Regions from separate parts of the Neobacillus sp. Soil_C_43 genome, predicted to be linked through region 1. Evidence: riboswitches for the same ligand, from Rfam matches in the RefSeq annotation. Region 1 holds a riboswitch; each other region holds the start of a gene.

Region 1 (5,530 bases):
AGCAATCCATCGCTCAAAGCAATCGGTTTCTGAAATCAAGCGCAGCAGGGAAATAGCGGATGAACATAGCGGTACAGAACTTGTTCGGCATTTTAAGAAGACGATCTCAAAGCGACCTAAGTTTATGCAGGAAAAACAATTAAGCCCTGCTGAGCGGGGGACAGCCATGCATATGGTGATGCAGCATGTGGACCTATCAAGACCTATTAGTGAGGAATCTATAAAGGAACAACTTGAATGGATGGTAAATAATGAGTTGCTTACCCCAGAGCAAGCGGAGGTCATTGATAGCAAATTAATTGTTCAGTTTTTTCATTCAGAACTGGGACAAAGGTATTTTCATGCGAAAGCTATTCATAGGGAAATCCCGTTCACACTCTCACTGCCTGCAAATGAAGTTTATCCAAATTGGAAAGATTCAGAGGAAGCTGTTTTTGTACAAGGAATTATTGATTGCATCCTTGAAGATGAAAATGGCTTGGTACTAATTGATTATAAATCAGATGGAATTACAGACAGGTATAAAGGTGGTTTTTCACAGGCAAGTCCCATCCTTGAAGAGCGTTACAAGCTGCAAATTAATTTATATACAAGGGCGATTGAACAGATTTGGAAAAGAAATGTTGTAGAAAGATATTTATTTTTCTTTGATGGAGCCCATATCTTAAAGGTTAATAAATAAGTTAATTAAAAAATGAGGCTGACATTGAGTCATCCTCATTTTTTAATTATTACCCGCTATAGGCTGGTCGATAAGGTTTGTATCAAGAACATTCGTACCGCTTAATCCATTATTAGTTATAATGAATCCCCCAGTATTAAATGCTCCTGAACCGGCATTTGTTTTGGACCCGCTTTTCGGTGAAATATATAAGGCATCCCCAAATTGCACAATTCCCCCGCCCACGTTAACAATTTGTACTGGACCGATAATCGCTGGCATCTAAAACATCCTTTTCATTGACTGATTCCATATAATATTTAACCTATGCGTGGATCATTGTCCTTGTTCTTGATCTTCCTCTCTAGGAATAGGCAGAAGCTGTCTGATATGCTTTACCCGTACCTCCATTGAAACATCTTTGCTGTTACCTACATGTAAGAGCGAGGAGGATGAAATAGCGATGATGTCAATGTTATGAACCTTAATAACTGGGTTTAAGTGATGTTGAGAAAATAAAAGGTCCTCGTTTACTGGTTCGAAGGGTATTGGCTCACTATAGACAGGATAGGAAAAAAGATCCCCTTCATTTCCATAAAACTGCTCTGTTTCCCTTTGTACAGCGAGTGCTTTAGAAAATCCATTAATAATACAGGAATCTCCTAGTTGGAGGATAGAAGCAAACGAGACGATGTCTATATTAATTGCATCGACACATGATGTTCTGGCAAGCATAATCAAGTCACGTCCGATTGCAGTGGGACAAAGGGACCGATAATTAAGGATTCAGCAGGTGTATCAAAAGTTGATGCTAATTGAATCGATTCCGTATCGCCTACCAAGACTAATGACGAGCTGGCTACCCCAATAATTTTTATATTTTGGACGATTAGCTCACGGTTATAGACTTCAAAGTTCATTCCGGTTTCATCCCTTTCACGTGTTCTGGCAGGTTTGTAAAAAACACATTTACTCCATTTTTAATCTCCTGCTTGATTGCTTCGATGATTAAGTCATCACCATTTGTATTTTCTGATGACCGCTGATTTTGTAGATTAGCTTTTAAATGATGTTCAATCCGGTTAGGAAGTTGCTTCGTTATATCTTGCTTGATAAAGGATAAATAAGATCCATTCGGTGGAACATTTAATTCTCTTTGGGTGGATTCTACTATTGAAGGTAAATCTGTCTCAAGATATCTGTAAATCGCTTCTTCGATTTTCATGGATCGCTGCATTTGGTCCTTCGGTGGAGGCGTGACGTTCATCTGCTGATTTTGAACGGCAAAGTCTTCAATTTCAGATAAGTCAGAAGGATTAAGGCCGATGTTTAATGTTCCTTCAAGAGTTTCTACCTTCAATTGATCAAATTTATATTCAATTTTATCGACTCGAATTGGTTGCTTCTCCTTTATTTGCTTCATTTCTTCTTGCATTTTTTGAACAGTAGCCTCCAAGGTAACGATTCTCTTTTCCTGTGCTTGAATATACATTTGCAGCCATTGAAGGTATTGAGAATAATCCTGATACATGAAATCACCTCACTATAGATAGTCTCGAACAGCCCAAAAAGATAGCTGGAAGTATTATTTGTCTTAGTTTGCATTGTCTTGCTTTCTAACAGCTGCCTGTAACGGAACGGCGGGTGTACCTACTAAGCTTCCTAGAGCTTGAATTGGCTTGGGGGATGGAGCTGGGGCTGTAAATCCCCCTGTATTATATAGGTATGCTGAAGGTTTTATCATTCCAGCACTTCCAATTTGCATAACAGAAGAATTGGAAATACTTCCAATTCGTATAAAATTAATTTGAATTGACTGCTGAATATAGTAATTCATTTTAGACCACCCATTTTTTAAGCGTTGAGGGTAATTGGTTGATCGATTCCATCTTGGTCTGATGTATTTGTAGAACTCATGTTGTTGTTGAGACGTAAACTCTCTCCTGTATTAAAGGAGCCAGCTCCAGAGAAAGTTTTGGCCGTAGATAATGGCATAATTTTATACACATCGCCAATATGGAAAACTGAACTGCTTCCAAGGGTAATAACCTGTGCAACTCCAACGATGGCTGGCATGATCAACATCCTTTTTTATTGATATCTATAAATTATATGTCTGGGCGATTGTATGGTGAATGATTCGCCTAAAAAAATTGGCAACTGAGGTAAATTGAGGATTATATACGCATTTTATGTCGATTTTATAAGGGTATAAGTGAAAAATAGGTAAAAACACCTATAAACTTCGATGTAAAATAGTATTTTAGTAGGATATTCTCTAAGGGGAAAAAGTTCTATTATGTGAGTAAGAGATCAGTCGGACAAACAAACACTGATTCTCGATAAAGGCAAAGCTGATGAAAATCAGTGACGCAAAGCTACAGGGGCTAAGGTGCTTTTGCACTACGCCAGCCAGTTACCGAAAGAACAGGGTGTTTCATATTAGCACTACTATTTACTCATAGGTTTCCTATGTCTATTTAGCAGTCTATTTTACTAACCCCCCTTTCGGTAAAGGCGGGGTTATTTCTTTTATTCGGAGGTGAAAAAAGTGAAAGTCGTGAATCTGTCAAACGGAGCGGAACTGGCAAACAATCTATCAACAGCTGATACCTTTTTTAAAAGATTAAAAGGTCTGATGTTTTCGAAAAGTTTACCAGCAGGACACGGCTTGTTAATCCAACCCTGCCAATCCATTCACACATTCTTCATGAATTATTCCATCGATGTCCTTTACTTAAGTGAAGATTTTGAAATTGTAGGCCTGGACGAAACGGTAAAGCCTGCAACAGTAGGAAAGTATCACAAAAGAGCAAAGTCAGTATTAGAATTGCCAGCAGGCATGATTCAAAAAACGGAAACAAAAATTGGAAACTATTTAACTATAAATTGAAAAGGGGTTTTTACAAATGATGAAAAAAATGAAAGCTTTATTTACAGAAGAACAAGGACAAGGTATGACTGAGTATGGTTTGGTGTTAGGACTTATTGCGGTTGGAGTAGTGGCAGTTTTGATCGCAATGCGTGGTCAAATTGAAACTTTATTTAATAATGCTAAAGATGCTATTGCAGGCGCAGGAGCAGACGCCGCTGATACAACTGGCGGCACTAATTAATATATTTCTAAGCTTGATGTTCTACATAGCCTTGCGTTCTCTCAAAACGTGAGGCTATTTTCTTTCAAAAAGATGAAATCCTTTAGGAGAGGAGAGACTCAAGGTGTGGAGTAATTATTTATTAATCATTCTTTTATCTATATGTGTTATTACAGACATCAAGGAACGGAAGATTTATAATGCGGTCTTATTTCCTTTTTTAATCATAGCATTGTTTTTTCACACCATTAACGGAGGATGGCACGGATTAACGGAAGCATTTCTTGGCACAGCTGTTGGTTTAGGAATATTATTTATTCCCTATCTACTTGGAGGAATGGGGGCAGGAGATGTCAAACTACTTGCTGTCATTGGTGGGTTAAAGGGGATTAGTTTTGTTTTAATGGCATCTTTATATATGGCTCTAGCGGGTGGAATCATGGCCATCATTTTTCTCCTTTATCGTAAAGGATTGTTAAAGAGATTCCTGTACATGATTCATGGCGTACGACATGGCATGAGGCTTTCGCTAATAGAAGATAGTAATTCCATGAAAACAACTCTTCCTTACGGAGTAGCCATCGCTGCAGGTGCCATCTATCAAGCTTATTTTCCAGGAGTATTCTCTCTATGAAAAAGGATGAGCGGGGCCAATCGTTGGTGGAAACAGCGCTTATCGTTCCTATTTTTCTATTAATTTTAGTGGGAATCCTTGATTTTGGTAGAGTGATCTATTCCTATGCGCATTTGCAGATGGCTGCGCAGGAAACGGTTAGGCAAGGAGGTCTTGGGAAGAAGGATGCTGACATTTCAACTTTCGCCCACCAATATATTCATTTAGGGGATACGACAAAATTACAGGTGACAATCACTCCAGCGGATACAGTCAGGCATTCAGGTGACTATGTAACGGTCAAGCTAAAATATCCAATGACTTTTTTAACTCCTATGATTTCCAAGTTCTTCCCCTCCGATTTTGCCATCGAAACAAGTTCAACGATTCGCGTAGAGTGAGGGATAAAAATGCGTAACTTTTTTAATGAATTTCTGAGGGATGAAAAAGGGAATGTTCTCATTCTAGGTGCAATCTCACTAATGACAATTCTATGCATGGCAGGCCTGGCGATAGATGGAAGCCTAATTTATATGGAAAAAGCGAAGTTACAAAAGGTTGCAAATGCAGCCGTTCTCTCAGGGGCGCAGGAGCTGCCAAATACAGAACAAAAGGTTAGCAATACGGTTCAATACATCTTAGACTCTCATAAAGCTGCTAGTACGTTAACAAATTTAGATATTAACATGGGGAGTAAAGTTACCATACGGTTAACAAAGTCAGTTAACCTGACATTTATGAAATTATTTGGTTTCGAAAAAACAGACGTCACAGCCAAAGCTACAGCAGGCTTAGGAGCGATAGGAAAAGCAGTAGGGGCCGCTCCATTAGGGATTGACGAAAGTGTTGTCCTAGAATATAACAAAACGTACCAATTGAAAGTAGACTCATCAGGAGTTTCATCAGGAAATTTTGGTGTCTTGGCACTTAGTGGACCTGGGGCAAAAACCTATGAGCAAAATTTAAGATACGGATATTCGGAACTTCTAAAACTAGGCGATGTTGTTGACACGCAAACAGGGAATATTGCAGGAAGTACAAGATCTGCAATAAATGAACGGGTAAATGGCTGCACACAGCCGCCAGGTGATTACAGTTTACGTAGTTGTTCTAGAATTCTGCTTATACCGGTTTATAAACCTTATGGCTTTGATACAAATC
Region 2 (5,530 bases), on a different contig from region 1:
GCATTGGATGTAACGATTCAGGCACAAATTCTAGAATTGTTAAAAAAACTGCAGCAAGAAAATGATATGTCGGTAGTGTTCATTACCCATGATCTTGGGGTCGTGGCGACAATATGCAGCCGCATTTTGGTTATGTATGCAGGAAAGGTGATGGAAGAGGGACTTGCGAATGAAATTTTTTATTCACCCAAACATCCCTATACAAAGGCGTTATTGAATTCTATACCAAGGGTGGACGGAGAAAAAACGAGATTAAAGCCGATAAAAGGTGCAGCTCCATCGCTTGAAAGTATGAGGAGTGGTTGTCCCTTTGCCGAACGTTGCGATTATGCGATGGATAAATGTTTTAAGGAAATACCCGATTACAAAAACTTCTCAGCAACACAGAAAAGTATGTGCTTCTTAACAGGGGAAGGAGATCACTTAGATGACTGAGACACAACAAAGATTCATTGAAGTAAGGAATCTAAAGAAATACTTTCCATTAAAAACTTCGATGTTTAGCAAAAGCAAACAAGTGGTAAAGGCTGTGGATGATGTCTCGTTTCATATTTATAAAGGGGAAACGTTTGGACTAGTAGGAGAATCGGGGTGTGGTAAGTCCACATTAGGCAGAACCCTAAATCGCTTGTACGACCCGACTGCGGGAGAAATTCTTTTTGATGGGAAAGATATTGCCAACTTAAATAACAAAGATCTTCAACCGTATCGAAAAAGAATGCAGATGATCTTTCAGGATCCGTATTCATCACTTAACCCCTATATGAATGTGGAAGAAATCATTGATGAGCCACTCGAAATTCATACCGCTCTATCGAAAAATGAAAGAAGAGAAATCATTATCGATATGCTTGAAAAAGTTGGACTGAAAAAGGACGACTTAGAAAAATTTCCACATGAATTCAGTGGTGGTCAACGTCAAAGAATAGGTATTGCCCGTGCTTTAGCAATTAATCCTGATTTCATTTTATGCGATGAGGCCATTTCAGCACTCGATGTTTCCATTCAAGCGCAAGTCATTAATATGTTAGAAGATTTACAGAGAGAGATGAATCTTACTTATTTGTTTGTAGCACATGATTTATCAATGGTGCGCCATATCTCTGACCGAATAGGTGTGATGTATCTCGGAAAAATGGTCGAGATATCCATGAGTGATGAGCTATACGACAAACCGCTGCATCCATATACACAAGCGTTATTATCTGCGATCCCCATACCGGATCCCATCAAAGCACAGAATAGTAAGCGTGAAATTATTAAAGGAGAGCTTCCAAGCCCAATTGAGATGGAAACAGGCTGTCGCTTCCGAACTCGCTGTCCATTTGCAAAGCCAATTTGTGCAGAAGTGGATCCACAGTTGAAAGAAGTAGATAGTGAGCATTTGGTTGCCTGCCATTTATATTAGAACAAGGTGGATGGATTACATGGAAAAAGTAAAATTAGCGTTAAATTATGCTCTAATGATTGAAATGATGAAAGCAAAAGGGTTCGATAATCCAACCATTGTAGCTCTTTTAAATGAAGGAAATGAAGAAAAGCTAGAGAGTAACGGAGAAGGAATCCCTTCATGGAAAACAATGGTTGATTATTATCATGGAAATAAAGAAAAGTGCCAGCAGGCGATCACAACTGGTTATGAATTTTCATTCATGACGAAAGGTTCACTAAAATCCTTGTTAGCCATTAAGTTTGGAATGAAGGAAGGCGAAGACTTCGTTGACACGGGAGAATTTCTAGATCAGGTTAGTATGACCAGTGAAAATCTTCAGATACTCCGCGACATGATTGCTAAAAATTGGACGATCGTGCAAGAGAAAGAAATGAACCAAGACAAGCAATTACTAAAGATTGAGCTAACCTACAAACCAACATTCAATATTAACTAGCTTACCAAACAAAAAGAACCATCATGTCCGTCCTGGGATTGATGGTTCTTGTGTTTAAATTGGTATAAATGGTCTTTTTTCGTTTTTGTTGCTCTTGTTCTCATATCTGTAAAAACAAATGGGCTTCGCTTTGCTTCTGGATTCATTTTTCCCTCGCGTGACAGTTTTTCACGTAGCTTTTTGGCTGTTGATTTCGCCATTCTCTTCACTCCTTATACCATGTTTATACTATTATATACCAATTATTTAAAGTGTAAATAAAAAAGCAAAATGACCTTTCCAAAATAGTCATTTTGCCCTTTTTAGGTATATGTAGGGAATCTACCTGCAATACCACCTTTTCCAAATCTCTGCAGAGTCTATACAACCGTTGTCATTGCCCCAGCTTCCCTTGCTTTCTCGACATTCATCATCATGGCCACCACCGCCGCCACCACCGTTCCACCATTTGCAAAAATCATCCCACCAATCACCATCGTCATGGTGGTCATCATCATATCGATCGTGATAGCCATCATTATTCCAGCTATATTCATGATAATCAGCAGCTTTATAATCCTTATTGAAAAAGGTGAAAATATTCGCTAGTGAAAAGGTTTGTAAAAATCCGTACTGGGTAATTGATTCAGTAGTATTATCAGAGGCATAGGCAGAAGTAGGAAGCATTATTGCACATACTAATAGCAGGATAAGGACTAAACCCTTTATTGTTTTCAAACTTAGTATACACCTCCTTTTTTGCGAATTCTTTATTATGGTAAAAAATGTTCCTTATAAAGAATATTATTATATTTTACTATTTTTGTAAATGAGTATAATTAGGGGTTGTACAATAAAAAACCCCCCCTATAAATGTAAGGAGGGCAAAACTGACAAATTAATTCTCTTGATTTTTCAATTTTGGTACAGGTGCTTGTTTCTTTGTATGAAGAAAATAATAAAGTACTGCACCGATTAAAATATAGAAAGAACACATGAAATATAACGAGCTATAATCTATTTTAGCAGCAAGTAAGCCAACGACGAAGGAGCCAAGAGCAATACCTGTATCATAGATAGATAAGAAGGTCGCTGTAGCTAAACCTCTTTTTCGAGGTTCGGCATCTTGGATAGCGATGGTTTGGAAGGTAGGAAAAAGTGTTCCCCATCCTAATCCAATCATACCCGCTGATATGAGAAATGTGACTGCACCACTGCTTTGGCTTAAGACAAACATCCCAATTGAGAAAAGCAAAATAGAAGGATAAGAAATAACGTTTGGTCCATAAAGATCAAGCCATTTTCCAGTGAATGGTCTAGATAGTAAAAGAACAATCGCATAGACCACAAAGAAGAGACTAGACACACTAGCCAAATGAATTTCATTTGCGTAGATCGAAACAAATGAAAGAAGGGCAGAATAGACAATCGCTAGGAAGCTTCCGACAATCGAGATAGGAATGGCAGATGTCTCAAATAGATTTTTAAAAGAAAAAGCAGAAGCGGCTTTTGGCTGATCCAGCTGTTCTGAATGATTCAATTTAACACTTAGTCCAGTAATAAGAGAACCGACCGCAACAATGACGCTGAGAATAAATAGGGTGTTTGGCCCCCATTGCTGAATAGCCATCAATCCGACAAATGGTCCTAAAACCATTGCCATATTCGTTGACATGACGAAATATCCCATTCCTTCGCCCCTACGTGAAGCTGGAATGATATTAGCTACAATTGTTCCGACTGCTGTTGTTGCCATACCGAAACCAACACCATGAAGCAGACGAATAACTAGAAAACCGGCGACTGTTTTAGGAATAAAGTAAAGAAGAGAGGCTGCAGAGAAAATAATGAGCGCCGATAAGAGAACTTTCTTATTACTCGCGCGTTCGAGCCACTGTCCAGCAAGCGGACGTGAGATGATGGCGGATAGTAAAAATACGGTTGTCATTAATCCCGCGACAGATGCACTGCTATGTAATTCATCCAACGCATAGGTGGGAAGAGTGACGAGCAGGATATAAAAAGTTAAGAAAAGAAAAAAGTTACTTAAAGATACACTAATAAAATCCTTCGTCCATAATTTGGGTTTGTTCATAGATGTAATGCACTCCTTTATAAAAGCTGCTTTAACCAGCTAGATTGCAATGACAGTAATTCCTCTTGAGATGTTAATGGAAAATGCTGCAGTAATGTCTGGTTGACCTCGTTCACAACACTTTCCCATTCGGGATATAATTTCAATGCTTCTTCTGTTAATTCAATGTACTTTGCCCGCTTGTCTGTACCTGACACCTGTCTAACATAGCCTTGTTTAACGAGGCGTTGGATGGTTCGCGTCATGGGCGGTGCCTCAACAAAAAGATAATCACAAAGTTCTCTCTGTGTTAGCGAGCCTTTGTTTTTTAAAACAAAAATAACGGCCCATTGAGAACCGTATAAGCCCATAGGCTTCAATGCTTCATTGAGTTTGTTAGTGAGATGACGTGAAAGCTGGTGAAGAGTATGGAATAATTCGTGGGTTATCATAAATGCACTCCGTTACTACACATAATTAGTTACCTAGGTAACTATAGTGTATTTATTATTAAATGTCAAGAAATGTTCACAGGGGCATAAATGCTCATAAATTGTTAAAAAAATCAATTTTTTTGTAAAAAATTGACGAAAAACATTGAATTGTTCCTAGTTAGATTTTACTATTAAGGTATACAGTGAAAAAGGCAAACTTTTTGAAAAAAAAGGACGCAAAGCCACGAGTCTAAGGTCATATGACTATGATAGTCGGGTTGCCAAAAAGAACGGAATCTAATGTTTGAATAAAACTTCTACGGCATTACGGTTTGTTAGTCCCCCTCTTTTTGGAGGCTTTTTATTCGTTGAAAAAAACATAAAAGGATGGGTGGAAAATTGAAGGTGTTTTTTGGTTCTATTGAATATTTTGAGAAGGAAATCATGAGTTTTGCCAAAAAGAGAAGTTACATTAATTTGGCACGTGAAGAAGTGATGGAGATTTACTCCGAATTAAAAGATGAATTAATGAATGAATTTATATGTGAGGATCACATAAAAAAAGAGTGCATAAATAATCTTAATCTTGCAAGTCAAAGATTCTTACATAAATATCAGGCTGTGTAATGATGAACCATATGTAAAAAGAGTGACTAAAAAATAGTCACTCTTTTTACATTGAGATGATTATCTTAACACATTAAAATATCTCGCTTCTGGATGGGCAAACACCATCGCAGAAACCGAAGCTTCTGGTTCCATCATACAACCATCTGTTAATTGGATTCCAATTTCTTCAGGCTGAATTAATTTAAACAACTTTTTCTGGTCTTCTAAATCTGGGCAGGCCGGATATCCGAAGGAGAAACGTTGTCCCTGATACTTAGCAGCAAATCGGTCCTGCATGGAAAAATCAAGTGGATCCGGGAAGCCCCAGCGGTCGCGTATTTGACGGTGAATTAATTCAGCAAAGCCTTCTGCAGTCTCGAGTGCTAATGCCTGGAGAGCATGGCATTCCAGAAAACGACCGGCAGACTTGAATTCATCCGCTTTTTCGCGAATCCCTCTACCGGCTGTTACGGTAAAGAAGCCAACATAATCCATTACACCACTGTCAACCGATTTTAAGAAATCAGCTAAACAAAGATGTGGCG
Region 3 (5,530 bases), on a different contig from region 1:
GGGATGCAGCTAAAATTCAAAACCTCAAATCGTATAATCAAAGACTTAACTATCTTATTGATGGGTTTGGAATTGTTCTCCAGGTCGGCAGCTAAGCAAATAAAAAAAAGATACTCCATTTTGAATTGGACTATCTTTTTTTTATTTGGCTGTGTTAAAGAACAGTGTTGATTTATACACCCTGTTGATTGAAGCGGAAGGCACGAAGACTCCTGTGGGAGTATGGTTCAGGGGAGACCCCGCAAGCGCTTTTTTGGCCGAGGAGGCTCGCCGAAACACCCACGGACCGCTTGTGCCTTAAGCGGAAATCAACAGGCAAGTTTAACAGACCCTTTTATTTATATTTTTTGTTATGTTTTTTTTCAAAGAACTTAACTATTACATAGTTTATCCGATAATCTTTTATAGACGAAAATGTGTGAATGAAAAAGGAGAAATAATTATGGGTCTAAATAATCCTTATCAAACTTATCAAAAACAAGCTGTCACAACTTCAAGACCAGAAGATCTTACCTTCTTGTTATATCAAGGAGTAGTCAAATTTATTCGATTATCTAAATCAGCTCTAAAAAATAACAACTTTGAAGATAGCAATAACTATAATTTAAGAGCACAGGATATTTTAAGTGAATTAATGATAACCTTAAAAAAAGAATATAGTGTAGCGGAACAATTACTTACTATGTATGATTATATGAAATCCCGGTTAATCGAAGCGAATCTTAATAAGAATTCGGAAATACTAGATGAAGTTGAAGGATTCGCTGTCGAATTATCGGATACCTGGTCAACTGCAATGAAACAAGCCAAAATAAAAAGCTAAGGTCTGAGATAAAAATGGAAGAAATACTAAAAAGTATTTATGAAGTAACACTAGAGATGTGCAGTTCCTTAAAAGAAGAAAATTATGAGGAATTTGAAAAACTACTTAATGACAGACAGGCATTAATGAGTAGAGTGGATGCGCAAAAAAACCACGAAAAGAATTATGTATATACTTCAAATGAGCAGCAATTGTTAAAAGACACTTACTTGTTAGATCAACAAATGGCACCTCTATTAGATGAAAATCTCAAAGAAACAAAAAACCTTATTAATCAGCAAAAGAAGCAAAAACTTGTCTCTCAACAATATAGGACTTATAGTAAGCAAACAAATGGAATTTTTTTAGATTCTAAAAGGTAAAAAAGTCATAGATCGAGTCATAAAAATTTGAATAAATGACAATTTATGACATGATTCTTAATAAATCTACGTAATATTCTATAATTTAGGACTAAATACCCAGTAGATTCGACAAAAATGGGAAAATGGTCGGATATTCGATATTGTTAAAACATTCTATTATTTGATTAGAGATTATTTAGATACTAAAAACATTGAATCTCGATCAAGGCAAAACTGATGAAAATCAGTGGCGCAAAGCTAAAGGGGCTAAGGAGAAAATCACTATGCCAGCCAGCTGCCAAAAGATAGGGTGTTTTACCTAGGTATAAAATGTCTACAAAGGTATAGGACTTCTATACCCAACTGAAAGATATTTTTGTCTGTTAACCCCCCTTCAAAAAGGCGGGGTTATTTTTATATTCTTTAACATTCAGTTAAGGAGAGGAAAAAAGAATGTTCCTGCAACAAATTAAAACAGACGAACGTGCTAATAGTAAGATTTTAAATTTAATGGAATTTAAAAAGAAGAAACCATTTTTCAAGCATCCAATTAAAATAACGCTTGGATACCCAATCAATCGGTCCTACTTTATTGTGAAAAATGTAGTTTATATGGGGAAACAAATTCTGGCAATGAAACAAGAACATGATACCAATACGATTGTCCTAGTTGAAGGGAAAATTGAAAATGGTCAGCTAACATGCATTTCAATGCTTACGGAAGAATGTTTAGGTGATGTAAGCAAGATTTTAGAAGGTGCAATTTAATGCAATCGTATTTAAAATGTTGTCAAGTTTGACACATACTTGTGCGTGACCACGGATGCATTAATCGTAGTCACGCTTCTTTTTCGCTATGGACTTAGCAGAATATAAAAATGAAGAAGAAAGGAGCTTTCCATTGAAAATAGGTGATGATTGGTTTACCAAAACTATGTTAACTAGTACATTGTCCCGTAATGAAAAATTAACTTCACAAATGGGGACGACTAATTCTGAATTTGCAAACCTTTTTACATCGGTTTTAAATGAAATGATGAATGGCGATGCACCATCTTCCATCCAACCCACGTTTCCTTCCTTTATAGAAAACATGACCTTTACCAATGAAAATTCAAATATGGGAATGGATTCGTTTGCGGCTAACTCAGGAGAATCTTTACGATTTCAATCCATAAGTGCTGAAAAAATTAATCAAGGGCTTGGCGGAAAATTGCAAGGGATGGGACAAACATTTATTCAAGCTGGACAAAGATATAATGTTGATCCAGCATTATTGGCAGCGATTGCTCAACATGAAACGGGTAATGGAACATCAAAAGCAGCCAATGTTAAAAATAACATCGCTGGAATGATGGGGAAAAATGGGTTAAGATCCTATTCCTCTATTGAAGAAAGCATTATGGATATGGCTCGAAATATAAGTAAGAATTATCTTGGAATGGGGCTAACAAGCATAACTAAAATTGCTGGAAAATATGCCCCTGTTGGTGCAGAGAATGACCCTACTAATCTGAATAATCATTGGGTTACAGGCGTGAGTAAGTTTTTTGGCCAGTTAAAAGCTTGATATTCAAATAATGTTCCTATAACACACTTTTACTATGTAAAAAAAGTGTAGATTTAAATACCTTTTTTATAGTATATTGATGATTGAATGTTAATAATTTTGTTGATATTTATCGAAAAATGTCAAAGTTTTATAGGTGGAAAGGAGGAGGAGAAAGTTGACTAATATTAACCTCCTACAAAAGGCATTAGATGCTTCTAGTTTACGCCAACAGGTGATTTCTAATAATATATCAAATGCTGAAACACCTGGATATAAAGCCAAACAAGTAGTTTTTGAGGATATATTGAAAAAACACTTAACTAATCAAACAAATTTTGAAGGAAATCGTTCCGATGCCCGCCATTTGGTCATTGGAAGACCATCCATTATTCCTTCACCAAGCGTTGTTGAGAATACGAACACCGTCATGCAAAACAGCGGGAACAACGTAGATATTGATGAAGAAATGACTCGCATGGGAAAAAATTCACTCTGGTATTATACACTTACGGAACAAATTAACAGTGAATTTCAACAATTATCAATAGCGATTAAAGGAAGGAGTTAAAGAACATGTTCGATTCGTTAAATATTAGTGCATCTGCCTTGACCGCACAACGTCTACGAATGGATGTTGTCTCTTCCAATATTGCGAATGCAGAATCGACAAGAGGAACTTTTGTAAATGGAAAATGGGAACCCTACCGACGAAAAATGGTGATGATGGAACCAAGAGAGAAATCATTTAATCAAGTTTTACAAGGGGCAATGGAAAAACAATCACAATCCCAACTCCAAGGAGTTAGAGTTTCAGGCATAGTTAATGAAAAGACACCATTCAAAATGGTTTTTGACCCATCAAATCCTGATGCGAATGCGGATGGCTATGTCATGATGCCAAATGTTGACCTTTCAAAGGAAATGATAGATTTATTGGCTGCCTCAAGAGCATATGAAGCGAATGTCACTTCATTTAATACTGGAAAATCAATGATGTTAAAGGCTTTAGAAATAGGCCGTTAGGGGGAAACATAAATGAACGTTTCTGGTATAAATAGTGGACTAATCAAAATTAATCAAAATCCTATTCAAAATGTGGAATCAAGTTCGACTCCAAACACGTTTTCGGGCGTACTTAAAGGGTACCTGGAAAACGTCGATACAACAGTAAAGCAAGCCTCTGATTTAACCGTCAAAGCTGCGGCAGGGGAAATTGATAATATACATGATGTAACCATTGCATCACAAAAGGCGAAGGTTGCTTTAGAACTAACCGTTACTATTAGGGACAAGGCAGTAGAGGCTTACCAAGAAATGATGCGGATGCAATTTTAAAGAATGATAGAAAGCTAGGCAGGGTGAGAAATGAATCGATCATGGATAGATCAACTTAAACATACAGGAGAGCTATTTGGCAGTTGGTGGAACTCCAAAAGTTCAAAACAAAAAGGACTCATCATAGGGACATTTTTATTTCTTTTAGTTGCCCTTTCTACCTTTATCTTCTTTGCGTCACGACCTCAATATGTACCATTATACACAGGTCAATTATCCCAAAGGGAAGTTGGAGACATAAAAGCAGAATTGGACAAGGAAGGCTACACAGAGTATAAACTTTCCGACACGGGAACAAGTATAGAAGTGCCAAAAAAAGATGCACCAGATCTATTAGTTAGTCTTGCCTCTCAAGGGTATCCAAAAGACAACAAAATTAACTACGATATTTTTGGTCAAAATCTTTCTTTTGGAGCAACTGACAGACAGTACGATATTCTTGAACGTGAAGCGATGCAAAATCAAGTAGCTGAAGTGATTAAACATGTGGCTGGAATTAAAAATGCGGAGGTCATTGTGACCTTACCTGAAAATTCAGTGTTCATTCAACAAGGAGATGAACAAAAAGCAAGTGCTTCAGTAATGGTAGAAGTGGAACCGGGTGAAAAACTAAGTTCCCAACAAATAAAGGCTTTATATACGCTAGTTTCCCGCAGTGTCCCTAACTTGCCGGTAGAAAACATCACTATTATGAATCAGTATAGCGAGACATTGGCACTGGCGGATCCTGAAGATGATGACCAAGCTTTGGATAAATATGATGAACAACGCAAGGTGCAGCAAGATGTTGAACGGGATATTCAGCAAGATCTTCATAGTTTATTAGGTAACATACTTGGAACGGATAAAGTATTCGTTCACACGTTTGTAAAGATGAATTTTGATAAAGTCAAAACAGAAGAAAAATTAGTTAAGCCTACCGATGATAATAATAACGGAATTGCAATCAGTTCAGAAAAAACCTCCAAGTCTTACAATGGAACGGGTTCAAATCCTGGCGGGGTAGTTGGAACAGGTGAAACCGATGTTCCTGGTTATGTTGGGACTAATTCAGGTGGCGATAGCAATTATGAAGAGTCTGAAAATAGGGTCAATTATGAGGTTAATAGAATCAATAACGAAATCATAAAAAGTCCGTATCAAATAGAGGATATTACTATCAATGTTGGTGTAGAGCCGGATTCTGCTAAAGCCAATACATTATCAAAAGCCACACAAGATAATATCAGAAATATTGTGGCTAATACGGTACGTACGGCACTGGGGCATCCAAATTTAAGCCAAAAAGAAATTGATCAGCGGATCACTGTTTTTCCTCATTCATTTGCAAAGAATACTGCTGTGGAAAGTGCATCTGCACAAAATTGGCTGTTAATCGGCGCTTCAGTTGCTGGAGGACTCCTATTACTTGGAGGACTAACATGGATGTTATTACGTAGAAGAAAACAGAAACAAGAGGAAATGGAAGAAGAACTT
Region 4 (5,530 bases), on a different contig from region 1:
TGTACTTGCCACCACTGTTCTAACGGCAGGATTCACTTTCTCTATGGGAGGTGGACAAGCATTTGCGGATGAGAATGAGGTTCAGGTTGATCCTGCAGCAGGAGATACAGTTCAACAAGGAACTACGGATCCTGTAACCGATTCAACCGTAACAGATGAAACTACGGATCCTGCCGATCAGGAAGAGGCAACAGAGGGAACAGCTACAGATGGAGCGACTGAAAGTACCGACGACGCCGTTACAGAAGAAACACCAGCAGATGAAAGTACCGATGTAACTCAAGAAGAAAGTCCATCCCTTGTCCCTGGTGACTTTTTCTATTTTGTTAAAGTAATGACAGAAAAGATTCGCCTTGCGTTTACTTTTGATGACTATGAGGAAGCTCAATTATTAGCTGATTTTGCAGCTGAACGTATTAAAGAAGCAAATGTTCTACTAGCAGAAGGAAAAACTGAAGAAGCAGAACAGCTTTTAAAAGATGCGATTGCCACGCAGGAGCTTGCTGGTGAAAATTTACCAGATTCTACAGAGTCTTCAGAGGAAACGGAAGGTACTACTGAACAAAAGGATACAGATGTAGTAGAAAGTAAGCTTGCTAATAACATAGATGCGCTATTACTCGCTTTAGAAAAGGTTGAAAATCCAAAAGCTCAACAAGCGATCATGAAAAACGTTCAAAAGACTTTCGAAAAACTTCAAAAGAAGATGAGCAGGCTTGAAGAGTTAGATTCTAAGTTTGCTGAAAAAATGAGTGATATTGAAGGAAAATTAACTGATGGAAGCATTTCTGCTGAGAAGGCTGATCGTGAGAAGAAAAAGCTTCAGGAGGAATTAGGCAAGAAAAAGGATAAGGTTGAAGAAGAAGTAGCTGGCGACGTTGAGGAAGTAAGTACGGAGGCAGCTGAAGAGACAGAAGAAGCTGGTAAAGAGGAAGCTAAAAAAGGGCAAGAAACAGCGGCGGTTAAAAAAGTGGAAGATAAACAAACTGAAGCTGTAAAGCAGGCACAAGAAAAACAACAAGAAGCAACGAAAAAGGCTGAAGAAAAGCAACAAGAAGCAGCGAAAAAAGCGGAAGAAAAGCAAAAGGAAGAAGCCAAAAAAGCTGAAGAAAAACAAAAAGAAGAAGCTAAAAAAGCCGAAGAAAAACAAAAAGAAGAAGCTAAGGCTGAAGAAAAAGAAGATAAAGATAAAGATAAAGATAAAGAAAAAGAAAAAGAAAAAGAAGATCCTGGTAAGGGCAATAAAGGTAAGGGAAATTAATAGTTTATGCTTGGGTGTGCCATTTTTGGCTCACCCTTATTTTTTTACTCGGGACCAGGGAACCAAGGGGACGGTTCTGGTGGTTTTTTGGTTTAAAATATAATTTCAAAAGGGATGAAATAAACGTAAGTATTAGTGATGCGCTTTAGGTAAATTCTTATCTAGGGCATCGAGAGTGGATAAGCAATAGTGACCATTCCCGGTCCTTGCTTAAAAATTGTTACCATTACCACTTTGAGTTCATTTTTATAAAAGGAAATAGAAAACTAAGAGACAGTAGTCGACATTTTTTTTTAAGAATTCTAAGCAAGACCCCACTATTTTCAAGGTTTTCCCCTTTTATTAACTAATCGTTTGATTAGTATCGGATATAGGGGAGGAAGAATGAAAGAAGTCGATCAGTGAGAAATAACTACTATTTTGTGGAATAGGGTGGGAACTCGCGGAAAGTTGGCCGACAATTTTTTATGCCTGATGTGATGTGAAATAGGCAAACTATTGTGTTTATGCTCGTTTTAACCAAACGATTAATTAGTATAGCCTATAGAAAAATGATAAAAAAATGACGAAAGATAGGTTGATAGGGATGATCCATGTGGTCTTGGTTAGAGCCAGGAGAACCGTCCCTTTGGTTTTGTACCTGTCGATACACGTCAATACACGTCGAATTGTTAGTGTTTTCAGAATATACTAGAAAATGGTATATTTAATTATAATGAAGTCTAATCTGATAAAGGCAAACCTACTGAAAAGTAGGGACGCAAAGTCACAGGTCTAAGGTAATCTATGATGGCTGGGCTGCCGGGTTTAATAATTCAAAGGAGTAGATCTATTTGAAGATTAAATCCATTCTCTGTTTCTTACGTAGACGACACAAGTACAGTTATTACACAAGCAAATGTATCAGATGCGGAAAGACAAGTAACAATAGTTATCATTCATAGGGCCTGTGGGCTCTTTTTTTTTGCCCTTTTTCTGGGTTGCCAAGGGGAGTGTATGAGCCAGGAGAACCGTCGTCCCCTATGGTTTTGTGCCTAAACAATTGGTGCTTTTTTCCGAAAAAATAAAGAGATACAAAGTTTTACAAGTTTAGGGGGATTATGGTTGTGAGATTAAACAGATGGCTGGGGGCAGTGATCCTATTATTGATGTTAACAGCGTGCTCTCATTCTACTCAGAAGGCAGTCGGGGATGATATGAATCCGAATCTATCGTCGACGGAAAAGGAGGTAGCCAGACAAGCAGTTTCCTATGTGAAGGCTATCCAAAGCAAAGACTATCAAAAGGCGTTTGATATGGTATCGAATGTATTTAAAGAGGCGGGTATCACTCAGGATGACTTTGCATCGGACATAGACCAATCCACTCTTACTTTCAAAGGTTATAAGATAAGCGTTATAGGAGTGAGAGACCGGTTACCTAGAGAAACATCGAAAACGAATAAAGAGGAGAAATATTATCTCGTGTCTTTGTTTTTTGATTCAAAGGGGGAAACACGAGAGGATTACTCTCCGTATGAAGAATCGGATGTCAAATGGGCTGGTGAGAAGATTTGGTTTCATAAGGAAAAAGGAGGATGGAAATTCTTCGCTACGGATGAACAAGAAGGACTCACGTGGAAACCGGATGCCTATGAGGCGGCTCTAGCTTATGTACAGGCTTTAAAGGATCAGGATGCAGAGGTGATTTCGGCAAGCTATTCCGAGTTCTATAAACAGCAAGGAGAAACGCTGGAAGATATCAGCGAGCAGTTTGCACAGTCCGAAGGAAACATGGTCTCTTATACGATAAAAGAAATTACGGATGATTTACATATCGATGAGGAGGATAATGTTCTTTCTCCAGAGATGCATGAGGAATTAATTAGAGTTAAAGGCAGTTATTATAAGGAGAACTATGAGGGATTGGATGAGCCGGAAGAGTTCAAGTTTGAGTGGTTTTTCCATTTAGAGGATGGTAAATGGAAGTATTTATTGGATGATTCCTATGAGTTTCATAATGCGGCTATTTATAGTTTTTTAGAGAATGGGTTTAAGGATGAGAATCAAGGCGAGGCTTCCTCTCAGGGTACGGCTGAAACCGAAGCGGTTGATTTTAGTATGGAAGATAGTAAAGCAAATAACAAAAAGGTGATGGGGTCCGACTTTTTGAAGCTTGCTAAGCAAGGTCGAATCAAGGGGATTGAGGTTTCGATTGGTGATCCTATTGGACCGGCGATTGAGAATGTCATAGGTACGCCTGATGGGATAGGAGATGCAGAAGGTGGGCGTGTGCTTCTATATAAGAACTGTCATTGCGGGTTAGGTGTGGATTATGATTATGAGGATTATCCTGACTCTCCGGTGTATACTCTTAATCTACCTATTCATCTATCGTATGATGAAATGATTCAAACATTAGGCAAACCAGATGAGGAAGGAATGAGCGAAACGGATTCCTCGTACACGTTATATTACACAATTGGAGACCACACACTTTTTGTTCATCGAAGTGATGGAGCGTCTTCTGGTGCACCATTTGATTCGATTACTTTAAAATAAGCTAGATTTAGATAGAGAAGAATGACAACTTTGGGGGAATAGCAAGTGAGGAAGTTTGTAAAAGGGTGCAGTGTCGCTGTGTTGCTTTTAAGCTTAGTAGTGGGGTGTACCAAGCAGGAAGATATGGTCAGGGTCAATACAGATATTGTGGAGGCCATGAGAACATGGAGTGTTTATGAGGATCCGGAAGATGCGTTTCCTAAGGATGTGATTGAGATGGTGAATCACATCGATCCTACCTTTAATACCACACCGTATACTAGGGAGGAAAAGCCACAGATTATATCCAGTCACGATCTTATTTATAGCCTTAGAAACGCTGAAGAGGAGGTTTCACATAAAGGCTATCTTAAGTTATATAAGGATTTTGAGAAACGGTATAATTCGATCACTCAGGTGAAAAAGGATCCCATTACGGCGATGGATAAACTGGAAGATGAGTTGGAAGGTTTTCGGACAGTGATCCCAAATACGAGTAAAGATCTCTATTTTCATGGACAGGTTTGTACTATTATTGATGAAATCAACTGGTATCGAGAGAAGTATGAAAAAGGGGACAAGGAAGATGAATCGTGGAGGGAGGAGGAGATTGCTACTCGTTTAGCGATGCTAGCTGTAGTGGCTGAACTGGTCAACGATCACCCGGATATCCTAGAATTTGATAGGAACTCTGACTTCCAACGGTATGTGGAAGACTTTGTTTCGGGGCTTGAAATGAAAGCGAACTTTCAAAGGGAGTCACCTGTCAATGAAGTTGTGGAGCAGGAGCAGCCTATTGTGATGGAGCCGGATTCGACGGATGAAGATGAGAAGAATGCAGCGCTTAACAAGGCAATGGCGATTGTAAATGAGAAGATTGTAGGGATTGCTAGCATTGTTGCATATGATGGGGATTTAGATACCAATGGTCAAACCTATTATGCCTTTTACTGCACAAGAGACGACGAGTCAGGAGATTTCAGGCTTTTCGTGAATTCAGGGGATTTTAAGGTCTATAAAGATGATCAAGGCTTTGATACGGAATGGGTGCCTGAGTAAGGAGACCTAAATAAGGGGACAGTCCCCCGGCGCTTTAACGCAGCGGGGGACTGTCCCCATCAATATAAAAGGATGATGGGATAGTGGAGAAGATTATGGAAAACAAAAAACTATTATTTATTGGAGGTATTGTTGGTTTAATTGTCATTATTTTTGTTTTGTATTTTAGCGGTGGTAAGGATACACCTTCTGCAGCAGTTCGTAACTTTATAGAGTCATATAAAGACAATCAAGATGGGGAAGAAGAATATATGGTTTCTGAAGATAATAAGGAGTTTATGGAGCTAAACGCAAAATTAAGTCCTATTTATGAAAGGGCATCAAATTTTCCATTAGATTTCCGTTATCTTAGCGATGAAGCTTTGGATGGATATGAAATAAATAAAGAGGAAACTTTTGATGATTTATTAGCTGATTTTTATGATGAAATTGATATGGGAGATATAAGTGAAAAGGACTTAGAAGATGCCGGGCTTTTAGATGAGCGGCTTAAAGAAAAAGTTGTTCGAGTACCTGTTACTCTAGAACTAAAAGATGGTTCAAAGCAAGAAACTCATTTTTATACAATAAAACAAGATGATGGGTGGAAAGTGTTTGCATTTATGCAAACAAAATAATTTGAATAAAGGGGACAGTCCCCCACTGCTTTACAGCAGCGGGGGACTGTCCCCTTAAAGATTAATATTTAAAT

The links. Region 1 has a riboswitch for cyclic di-GMP ahead of AC3A54_RS09120 (DUF192 domain-containing protein). Riboswitches for the same ligand answer to the same signal wherever they lie in the genome.
Region 2: another riboswitch for cyclic di-GMP. It lies ahead of AC3A54_RS14550 (hypothetical protein); the one in region 1 lies ahead of AC3A54_RS09120 (DUF192 domain-containing protein).
Region 3: another riboswitch for cyclic di-GMP. It lies ahead of AC3A54_RS06660 (hypothetical protein); the one in region 1 lies ahead of AC3A54_RS09120 (DUF192 domain-containing protein).
Region 4: another riboswitch for cyclic di-GMP. It lies ahead of AC3A54_RS19480 (hypothetical protein); the one in region 1 lies ahead of AC3A54_RS09120 (DUF192 domain-containing protein).

The regions. Positions count from the first base shown of each region.
Region 1 is NZ_JBDGJV010000005.1:66,196-71,725, reverse strand. Features, by position in the region: gene addA (helicase-exonuclease AddAB subunit AddA) at 1-682, shown strand, start outside; gene AC3A54_RS09150 (spore germination protein) at 725-943, opposite strand; gene AC3A54_RS09145 (spore germination protein GerPE) at 998-1,396, opposite strand; gene AC3A54_RS09140 (spore gernimation protein GerPD) at 1,399-1,581, opposite strand; gene gerPC (spore germination protein GerPC) at 1,578-2,192, opposite strand; gene AC3A54_RS09130 (spore germination protein GerPB) at 2,256-2,498, opposite strand; gene AC3A54_RS09125 (spore germination protein) at 2,516-2,737, opposite strand; cyclic di-GMP riboswitch class I at 2,999-3,085, shown strand; gene AC3A54_RS09120 (DUF192 domain-containing protein) at 3,213-3,554, shown strand; gene AC3A54_RS09115 (Flp family type IVb pilin) at 3,571-3,777, shown strand; gene AC3A54_RS09110 (A24 family peptidase) at 3,881-4,390, shown strand; gene AC3A54_RS09105 (TadE/TadG family type IV pilus assembly protein) at 4,387-4,770, shown strand; gene AC3A54_RS09100 (pilus assembly protein TadG-related protein) at 4,780-5,530, shown strand, end outside.
Region 2 is NZ_JBDGJV010000010.1:94,425-99,954, reverse strand. Features, by position in the region: gene AC3A54_RS14585 (ABC transporter ATP-binding protein) at 1-435, shown strand, start outside; gene AC3A54_RS14580 (ABC transporter ATP-binding protein) at 428-1,408, shown strand; gene AC3A54_RS14575 (hypothetical protein) at 1,428-1,889, shown strand; gene AC3A54_RS14570 (hypothetical protein) at 1,886-2,089, opposite strand; gene AC3A54_RS14565 (hypothetical protein) at 2,211-2,606, opposite strand; gene AC3A54_RS14560 (MFS transporter) at 2,767-3,963, opposite strand; gene AC3A54_RS14555 (MarR family winged helix-turn-helix transcriptional regulator) at 3,981-4,394, opposite strand; cyclic di-GMP riboswitch class I at 4,578-4,662, shown strand; gene AC3A54_RS14550 (hypothetical protein) at 4,782-5,003, shown strand; gene metH (methionine synthase) at 5,064-5,530, opposite strand, start outside.
Region 3 is NZ_JBDGJV010000003.1:67,419-72,948, reverse strand. Features, by position in the region: gene AC3A54_RS06675 (hypothetical protein) at 1-95, shown strand, start outside; gene fliS (flagellar export chaperone FliS) at 443-823, shown strand; gene fliT (flagellar protein FliT) at 838-1,185, shown strand; cyclic di-GMP riboswitch class I at 1,385-1,470, shown strand; gene AC3A54_RS06660 (hypothetical protein) at 1,621-1,935, shown strand; gene AC3A54_RS06655 (glucosaminidase domain-containing protein) at 2,069-2,737, shown strand; gene flgB (flagellar basal body rod protein FlgB) at 2,895-3,287, shown strand; gene flgC (flagellar basal body rod protein FlgC) at 3,293-3,742, shown strand; gene fliE (flagellar hook-basal body complex protein FliE) at 3,755-4,054, shown strand; gene fliF (flagellar basal-body MS-ring/collar protein FliF) at 4,085-5,530, shown strand, end outside.
Region 4 is NZ_JBDGJV010000016.1:88,250-93,779, forward strand. Features, by position in the region: gene AC3A54_RS19475 (DUF5667 domain-containing protein) at 1-1,261, shown strand, start outside; cyclic di-GMP riboswitch class I at 1,987-2,067, shown strand; gene AC3A54_RS19480 (hypothetical protein) at 2,368-3,801, shown strand; gene AC3A54_RS19485 (hypothetical protein) at 3,847-4,839, shown strand; gene AC3A54_RS19490 (hypothetical protein) at 4,923-5,456, shown strand; gene AC3A54_RS19495 (hypothetical protein) at 5,511-5,530, opposite strand, start outside.